DNA from 2 places in the Mesorhizobium sp. M0106 genome. Region 1 is predicted to be linked to the other one. Evidence: predicted binding sites of a transcription regulator. Region 1 holds the regulator's gene; the other holds the start of a gene.

Evidence for each region. The regulator LexA, encoded in region 1, represses DNA repair genes until DNA is damaged. The targets are predictions, from matches to a motif close to TGTTCNNNNTGTGTTCNG.
Region 2: the regulator LexA is predicted to act here: its motif matches at 2,753-2,770, upstream of NKJ55_RS12935 (ImuA family protein).

What each region holds. Positions count from the first base shown of each region.
Region 1 covers NZ_JAMYUA010000003.1:181,244-185,663, reverse strand. Annotated here, with positions in the region: gene NKJ55_RS04415 (hormone-sensitive lipase) at 1-365, opposite strand, end outside; gene kynU (kynureninase) at 464-1,711, opposite strand; gene lexA (transcriptional repressor LexA) at 2,158-2,892, shown strand; gene NKJ55_RS04400 (ComEC/Rec2 family competence protein) at 2,886-4,420, opposite strand, start outside.
Region 2 covers NZ_JAMYUA010000010.1:116,837-121,256, reverse strand. Annotated here, with positions in the region: gene NKJ55_RS12945 (error-prone DNA polymerase) at 1-239, opposite strand, end outside; gene NKJ55_RS12940 (DUF6504 family protein) at 236-1,714, opposite strand; gene NKJ55_RS12935 (ImuA family protein) at 1,656-2,729, opposite strand; gene NKJ55_RS12930 (metallopeptidase family protein) at 2,913-3,335, shown strand; gene NKJ55_RS12925 (DUF1737 domain-containing protein) at 3,625-3,831, opposite strand; partial or broken gene NKJ55_RS12920 (HpcH/HpaI aldolase/citrate lyase family protein) at 3,860-4,420, opposite strand, start outside.

The sequences.
Region 1 (4,420 bases):
TCCTTGACGATGCCGCCGATGCGTATCTGCGGACAGAGCGTGTAGGACGGCATCGCCACCGCATAGCCGCGATCAACAGGGCCAGCGGCAAGATGCGACCAGAAATTCTTGTCGAATTCCATCCAGTAGCCGCCATGAACGAACACCACGAGTCCCTTAGGCTTGATGGCCGGCAGGAAAAGATCGAGCCGGTTGCATGGGTTGTCGCCATAGGCCATGTCGAGCCGCGCCCTGCCCTCGGTCGAAAGCACGTCGCGGAAAACCCGCGCGGGCTCGATCCAGGCCGCCGGCCAGCGATCGCTGCCGGCTATGTTGGCGCCGTTGGCATAGGCGTTGTCCCAATCGGCAATGTGACGTTCGAACACCCTGCGCCCTCCCTGGCAATATGGCCTTGCAACGTAGCCGTGAGCATCGCGCGGCGCGCGTCGTCGCCAGCCTCACGATTCCAGCTCTCGCATCAATCTCAAGTGACAGCTGCTTTGATGGCGAAGCGCGCATCCCTCCACGCACCGGTGCGCAGGATGTCCTCAAGCACTTTGACGGCCTGCCAGACATCGGCATAGCCAACATAGAGCGGGGTGAAGCCGAAGCGCATGGTCGATGGCGCGCGAAAATCGCCGATCACGCCACGTTCGATCAGCGCGCGCATGACCTGGTAGCCATGCTCATGCATGAATGAAATCTGGCTGCCGCGTTTTTCCCCATCGCGCGTGCTTTCGAGCGTGAGCCCGTAAGTGCCGCACTTTGCCTCGACAAGCTCGATGAACAGATCCGCCAGCGCGATGCTCTTCTTGCGCACCGCCGTCATGTCGACATCGTTCCAGATGTCGAGCGCGCCCTTCAGCGTGCGCATCGACAGCACCGGCTGGGTGCCGCACAGAAACCGGCGGATGCCGGTGCCGGCCGCATAGCCTGGCTCGAAGGCGAAGGGCCGTGCATGGCCCCACCAGCCGGTGAGCGGCTGCTGGATGTCGGAAAGATGCCGCTCAGCCGCATAGATGAAGGCAGGCGCGCCCGGGCCGCCATTCAGATATTTGTAGGTGCAGCCAACGGCAAAATCGGCGTTTGCCTTGTCGAGCTCGACTGGCATCGCGCCGGCGGTGTGGCAGAGATCCCAGACGATCATCGCCCCGGCTTCCTGAGCCCTGCGCGTCAGCGCCGGCATGTCGCGCAGTTCGCCCGACTTGTAGTTGACGTGGTTGACCAGCACCACGGCGGTGCGTTCGTCGATCAGCTCTTCGATGCTCGGCGCGTCGACCCCCGAGAGGCGCAGCAGCGTATCTTTTCGCGTCGAAACCACACCCTCAGCCATGTAGAGGTCCGTCGGAAAACTATCGCCCTCGGCGACGATGACCTGCCGCTCCGGTCGCATGGCCATGGCGGCGTGCAGCAGCTTGTAGATGTTGACCGATGTCGTGTCGCAGACCACCGTCTGGCCGGCCGCGGCACCGATCAGGCGCCCGAGCTGGTCGCCAAGTTCAAGCGGCATGTTGAACCAGCCGGCCGTGTTCCATGCGCGGATGAGATCATGCGACCATTCTTCGGTCGCGGCCTTGCGCAGTTCATCGAAAGCGGCACGTGAAGCAGCTCCTAGCGAATTGCCGTCGAGATAGACCACTCCTTGCGGCAATACAAAGCGGTCGCGCATCGCGCGCAGCGGATCCGCGGCATCCATCGCCTTTATGGCCACGAGATCGGGAATTCCTGTCATGATTTGTCTGCTCCCCCAAGATCCAACGCAACGCCCGACACGCGTCGACTGTTCTTCCATTCCCTGGTTGCGCGCAGCAAGGCTCCACCGGCGAGAAGCAGCCTGACCAGGCGGTGGAAACCGGGGACTTAACCCGAGGTTGGCGTTTTGAGTTCGTTTCGTTCACGGTGCATCGACCAAACCGCACAGTCGATAGGGGTTCACTTCCGTGCCCTTTGCCGACCGACGGCCGATGTCAATGTGGCCTCCGGGAAGCCAGAAGGGCGCAAACGAAAGCAGAATCAAGGCGATGAGGCTCGCGGCGGTGAAAATACGGTACCCCGGTAGGGACGTCGTTTGTTTCCCGAGCCTTAACGCATTCATTAAACTTTAAACAGTTGCGGAACACAACTGGAACAGATAGTGTTTGTTCTGGGTTTGTTTTTCTGATTCTGTTGGGGGTCGCTATGCTGACACGCAAACAACACGAACTGCTTATGTTCATCCACGAAAGGTTGAAGGAAAGCGGTATCCCGCCTTCCTTCGACGAGATGAAGGAAGCGCTCGACCTGGCTTCCAAATCCGGAATCCACCGGCTGATTACGGCGCTGGAGGAGCGCGGCTTCATTCGCCGTTTGCCCAACCGGGCCCGTGCGCTGGAGGTGCTGCGCCTGCCTGACTCGATCGCCCCCGGCCTCAATGCGGCACGCAAGTTCTCGCCGAGTGTCATCCAGGGCAGTCTTGGGCAAGGCGGTCCTCGGCAAGGCAAGCCGACATCGTCGCGCGTGCCCGCAGCCGGAAATGACGACGATGTCGTCGCCGCCGTTTCGATCCCGGTGATGGGCCGCATCGCCGCCGGTGTGCCGATCGACGCCATCCAGCACCAGACGCATTCGATTTCGGTGCCGCCGGATATGATCATGGGCGGCGAGCATTATGCGCTCGAGGTCAAAGGCGATTCGATGATCGAGGCCGGCATTTTCGACGGCGACACGGTGATCATCCGCAATGCCGATACGGCGAGCCCCGGTGAGATCGTGGTGGCACTGGTCGACGAGGAGGAAGCGACGCTGAAGCGGTTCCGCCGCAAGGGCGCCTCGATCGCCCTGGAAGCCGCCAATCCGGCCTACGAGACGCGCATCTTCGGACCAGACAGGGTCAAGGTGCAGGGCAAGCTCGTCGGACTGATCCGCCGCTACTGAGCCCCGCCCTTGGCGCCGGCTTTGGGGTTGTCGGCCCTGCGGTATGGTGGCAGGCCCCGTGCCGCGCGTGAAAATTTCCGCTGCACGTGCCAGGGCCGGTATGATTTTTCGACCGCGAAACGGATTTCGGCGCGCGTTGCCGCTTGTGGATCGAAGTAGACGGCGGCACTTCCCGCGCGCGCCAGTTGCCGTTTGGTGACGACGAGGACCAGCCGGTCGTAGTAGCAGGGGTTATGCGCGGTGGCGTCGTCGATGACGATCAAGCTGGCAAAGGCGCAGGCTGGCCGCGCAGTATCGCGGTCCTTGGCTTGCGCGATGATCGCGCCGGATGGATGCCTGGCAAGGCAGAGGCCGTCCGTGCAAATGAACGGCATGCCCGGCGGTAGGTCGGCCGGATCGGCAATGTCGAATTGCGGGTCGTTCTTTGCAGGTGTTTCCGGCGCGACGATAGTCTCTGATGTGAGCGCGCGTTTCCAGTTGTCGATGGTGAACTCATTCGGGCGTGCCCGGTTGACCGCGAGTTCACCGCTGCCGATCGGCAGCGCGACCAGCCGTGCGTCCTCCGAGACCAATACGTCGGGTATGCGTGTCTGCGTTGTCGTCAGCAAGCCGGCGAGCGCAAAAGGAAGTGCCGCCAGCCGCAACCAGGTCGTCGCCATGCTGGCAATGACGAGGGCGATCGTCACCAGAAGGACGGATCTCAGCGAAATCAGCCCGACCGCATCGATCGGCGAGCGCTCCGAGATCCACCCGGACAGGGCGATCATCGCCGTCAGCCCCTTGCCCATGACATAGAGGAAAGGGCCATCCGCACCGAACGGCATCGCCAGCGCGCTGAGAACGGCGAAGGGCATGACGACCAGTGAGACGATGGGCATGATGGCCAGATTGGCGAACAGGCTGAGCGGCGCCACGCGCTGGAAATGCCATATGGCGAAAAGCGCCGTGGCGCTCCCTGCAATGATCGAGGTCATCGCCAGACCGCACATGCCCAGCAGGACCTTTCGAGTGGCAAAGCGTAGCGGCGACAGCCGCGGCGGCGGCATGGTGGCCCTGCCGGCGCGGTAATCGGACCAGCCTGCATAGGCGCCGACAAGGGCCGCCGTCGCGGCGAAGGACATCTGGAAACTCGGACCGACCACCTCGTGCGGCGACACCAGGATGACCGCGATGGCCGAGATCGCCAGGTTGCGCATGGTGAGCGCGGCCCGGTCGAACAGCACGGCGATAAGCATCACCGCCAGCATGATGAAGCTGCGTTCGGCCGCCACGACAATGCCGGAAAAGACGAGGTAGGCCGCAATCGAAAAAAGCGCGGCGGCCGCGGCATATTTCTTGACCGGCCGTCGCGATGAGAAATCGGGAAACAGCGCAAAGGCACCCCGCAGCAGCGCCATGATGGTGCCGGCGACCAACGCCATATGTAGCCCCGAGATGGAGATGATGTGGTAGATGCCGGTGCGCCGCATCGCTTCGTTGATCTCCTCGGGAATGCCGGCGCGCACGCCGACGATCAGCGCAGCAGCAA
Region 2 (4,420 bases), on a different contig from region 1:
GGCGTGCCGTCGCAAAAAACCAGGCGGCAGCCGGGATGATAGGAAGCACCCTCCACCTTGGCCTGCTGCCAGGCGCGCACCACGCCCGCCACCGTGTTGCGGTCGGCGAGACCGATCGCCGAAAACCCCAGGAATTTTGCCGCGACCACCAGCTCCTCCGGTTTCGACGCACCGCGCAGAAACGAGAAGTTCGACTGGATGCCGAATTCGGCATAGGGGTTGGCCGTCAGCGCATTCATGCGAAGATCCCATGCATGAACCAGCGCGGCGAGGGCTGCGAGGCGCCGTAAAGGCCCTGGCGATAGAGCCAGTAACGGCGGCCGTCGGCATCCTCGATGCGGAAATAATCCCGGGTCGGGGCATCTTCTCGTCCCGCCGCCCCTCGCCACCATTCCGGCGCGATGCGCTCCGGCCCTTCGGCGCGCGCGACCCGATAGAGCGCGCGCCGCCAGCGGAAGTTCAAAGGCGGGCCTTCCGGCATTTCGGTGGCCGGCACCTCGATCGGCTCGGGCGAACGGAAAAGCCGGATCGGCCGTTCCGGCTGGAAGACAGTCGTGGGAGCGTCCTTCGCCTTGTCCGGCTGCTTCGGCGGCGAGCTTCTCTGCGGCGCTTCCGTGAAGGGAAGGGTGGCGACGGCGCGCTCCGGCAAATGGCTCTCGACGGCGACCGGCTTCAAGACCGCGCCTTCGCCGAGCCGGGCGCGAATGCGGTCGGCAAAAAGCGCGATATCGGCACCGTCGTCGCTCGTCTCGCCGGCAAGGTCGGCCTGCTGCATGTCGAAGGCGGCGGCGGTCAGCACCGAAAGGCGCACGAGATCGAAGCCGTAGCCGGCGTCGATATCCTGTTCGAGCACGGCAAGCCTTTCGTGGAACAATTTCTGGATCAGCCGCGGCTCGCGCAGAGGCCGCGAGGTGCCGACGGCGATGCGGCTGACGCCGCCATCGACGCGGAAAAGCAGCAGCGCCAGCCGCCTTGCGCCCTCGCCGCGACGCTCGAGGTCGCTCTTCAAGGTGGTCGCCAGCATGCCGGTCAGCCGCTCGATGTCCTCGGTCAGCATGATCGGCTCGGCAAGGTGACGCTCGACCGAAAGCGGTGCCACCGGCAGGCGCGGCGACACGGCCTCCTCGAGGCGGCCAAGCGCCTGGTCGAGGCGCAAGAGCAGCGATGCGCCGAAGCGGCGGGCCAGCGGCGCGCGCGGTGCCGCCATGACAGCGCCCGCCGTGCGCAGGCCGACGCTTTCGAGGCTGGCGCGTACCTCCGGGTCGATGCGCAGCGCCGCCAGCGGCAAGGGCGCGAGAAGCGCTTCCTCCTCACCATCGGGCACGATGCGGTCGCCAGCAAACCGCGCAGCCGCCCAGGCAGCACCAGGCGTGGCGGCAAGCCCGGCGTGGACATCGAAGCCCTGATGGAAAAAACGCGACAGGATATCGTCCAGCATCGAGCGTTCGCCGCCGAAAAGATGGGTGCAGCCGGTGACGTCGAGATAGAGGCCGTCGGTCCCGTCAAGCGCCACCAGCGGGGTGTAGCGGTCGCACCAGTCGGCGAGGCCTTCGAGCAGGCGCCGGTCGGCCTCCGGATCGGCCTCCACGATGTCGATCGAGGGATGCATGGCGCGTGCGTCGGCTATGCCCATGCCGCGCTTCAGATTAAGCGCCTCAGCCCGTTCGTCGAGGGCGGCGATGCGCTGGGTGTTCCCTTGGCGATGGCTGATCACCAGCGGCAGGTGATCCGACGGCCGGGAACGCCAGGACCGCCCCAGATGCTGCCGCAGGATCCTCTCGGCGGCGAGATGCGGAAACCACAGGGATAGGATTCTTTGGCCGTTCTGGGGCCCATTCCTGAGACCTTCCTTGCTCGCCCCGTCTTTCTTCGAATATGCGTTCATCGGGGTTCCACTCCAGTGTGAATTTTCCGGGCAAGGCCGTGCGGCTCTTGCCGATGGCGACGGTGAAGGCGGGCCGGCCGATCGAGCCGGCGAGCGGCCCGGCAAGCGTCTTACGCGTTGCCGCCGGTGCCGCCGACAGGATGAGGCGGACGGGCGCTGCCGTCGGTTCGGGCTCGCCGGCCTGGCGCAGCAGGAACAGCGGCCGGCCCGCACTCTGCGCGCGGGCGTGCAGCCGCCGCGTCGCGGTGAGGTCAAGCCGCTGCGGGCTGCCGCGGATTTCGAGGATGACGGCGGCCAGTGCCGTCATCCGGGCAGCCTCCTCGGCGATCCACAGCGCATCGAGCAGCCTTGGCGCCTCGGAAAACAGCAATTGCTCCGGCTCGATGCCGAAGAAGGCGTGAAGCCCCCTGGCATAGGGAAAGCCGGCCTCGCGGAAAACCTCGGATGTGCCGATCCACAGCACCGGCAATCGCGGCCCCTGGCTGAGGATCAGGCTGACGAGCGACAAGGCAAAACCGGCAACGGCCCCGGCATCGCGGGTCGCGGCGCCATGAAACTCGCTCACCGCCGCCTTCGGCAGGCCGCCGCTCAGCGCAGCATCGAGGCGCTCGGCGCCGGTGCGCAAAAACGCATCGGGCGGCGCCACGGCGAGGCCGCGCCGGACAATGGTCAGATTCCGAGCGGGTGTCGGATGCCGAGAGGGTGTCAGACTCTGACGAGGGACATCCGCGTCAAACGACGAACTGGCCGGCGCCTCCAGGCGCTCGGGCAAGGTCCCTTCGATCTTCGCGATCTGGCGGCGCAGGGCAAAAACAGTCTCCCGCGCCACGGCGGTCATCGCCATGACGATCAGCTTCCACTCACAATTGTTCCTGTTATGTTCCCTATAGATTCCAGAGGCCGCCCGAAGAGTCAAGCGGAGTCATGGGGAATTTATTCCTGTAGTGGGGCATGGCACGGGCGCTCCAGCCCCGCTATTTGCCGAGTCCGGCCTGAAAGCCTATATGCCGGGATCAAAGGACAAAGCATGGCTCGCATCTACCAAACACGCATCTGGCACGACCAGCTTTCGCCAACGATGGAGGAAATCGAGCTCCTGGCGCTGGAGGCCTATGCCCATCTGCCGGAGGACTTTCGCAAGTTGACCGGCGAGATCGTCATTCAGATCGCCGAATTCCCGACCGACGAGATCATGGACGACCTTTCGCTGGAAACGCCCTTCGACCTGCTCGGCCTGTTCGAGGGGCGCGGCATCGCCGAGCGCTGGAATCCGCAGACCGGCGAGGGGCCGAACCGCATCACGCTCTATCGTCGCGCCATCCTCGACTATTGGGCCGAGAACGAGGAAACGCTGGGCGACATCGTCACCCATGTGCTGATCCACGAGATCGGCCACCATTTCGGCCTTTCGGACGACGATATGGAGAAGATCGAAGAGGCAGCAGAGTGAGCGACCCCGCTCCTCGTCATCCTGGGGCGGAGCAAGGAGCGAAGCGACGCGGCGCAGACCCCAGGATCCATGCCGTGATAGTGATGCAGTGCGCCGGCGGTGCAGAACCGAACGCTCATCATCCCGTTCTGGGTAACGGGGCTATCCCGATCGGTGGTAGATCACACTAATCCTGATCCGCCGTGCCCTTCGGCAGAGGTAACGGCATGGATCCTAGGGTACTCCGCGACGTCGCTTCGCGACTGCTACGCCCTAGGATGACGAAGGACGAGCGCTTCAGCGAACCTCCCTACCAGTCGCTGAGCTTGGTGTCGGGGCCGTATTCCTGGCCCTCGATGTCCTTCACCACCGCCTGGCCGCAGCGCATGGTCTCGGCCTCCTTGTCATAGGCATAGGTCGGCGAGCCGAACAGGTGCCAGCCCTTGTTCAGCGCCGCCGTCACCTTGTGGCAGAAGCTGGCATCGTCCGGGCCGGACAGAAAGCGGTAGAGTTTCATTCTTCAATCCTGTCGTCAGTTACGTTAGTCATGCGCGAACAGCGGCGGCCTTCGCCAGCAGTTTTTCGGCCTGCGCCAGATGCAGCCGCTCGACCATCTTGCCGTTCAGCGCAACTACCGCCCTACCGATATTTTCGGCGAGCGCGAAGGCATCCTTGACCGCGCGCGCCTCGGCTATTGCTTCGGGCGACGGTGCAAAGGCGCGGTTCGCGGCTTCGATCTGGGCCGGATGGATCAGCGACTTGCCGTCAAAACCCATGGCGGCCGCTTCCGTGCACTCGCGCGCAAACCCGTCCATATCGCGAAAATCATTGAAGACGCCATCGAGCAGGTCGAGGCCGCCGGCACGCGCGGCGAGCACCATTTGCATCAGCCATGGAACGAGATAGCGCCGATCGGGCGTGGCGAGAATTCCGGTGTCCTTGACCAGGTCGTTCGTTCCGGCAACGAAACAAGCCAGTCGAGAGGCCGGATCGCGGCCCAGCTCGGCAATCGGCCCGATATTGAGCAGCGCCTTGGGCGTCTCGATCATCGCCCACAGCTTGACTTCGTCGGCGATAAAATTGTCGTCGAGCACGTCGCCGGCCTC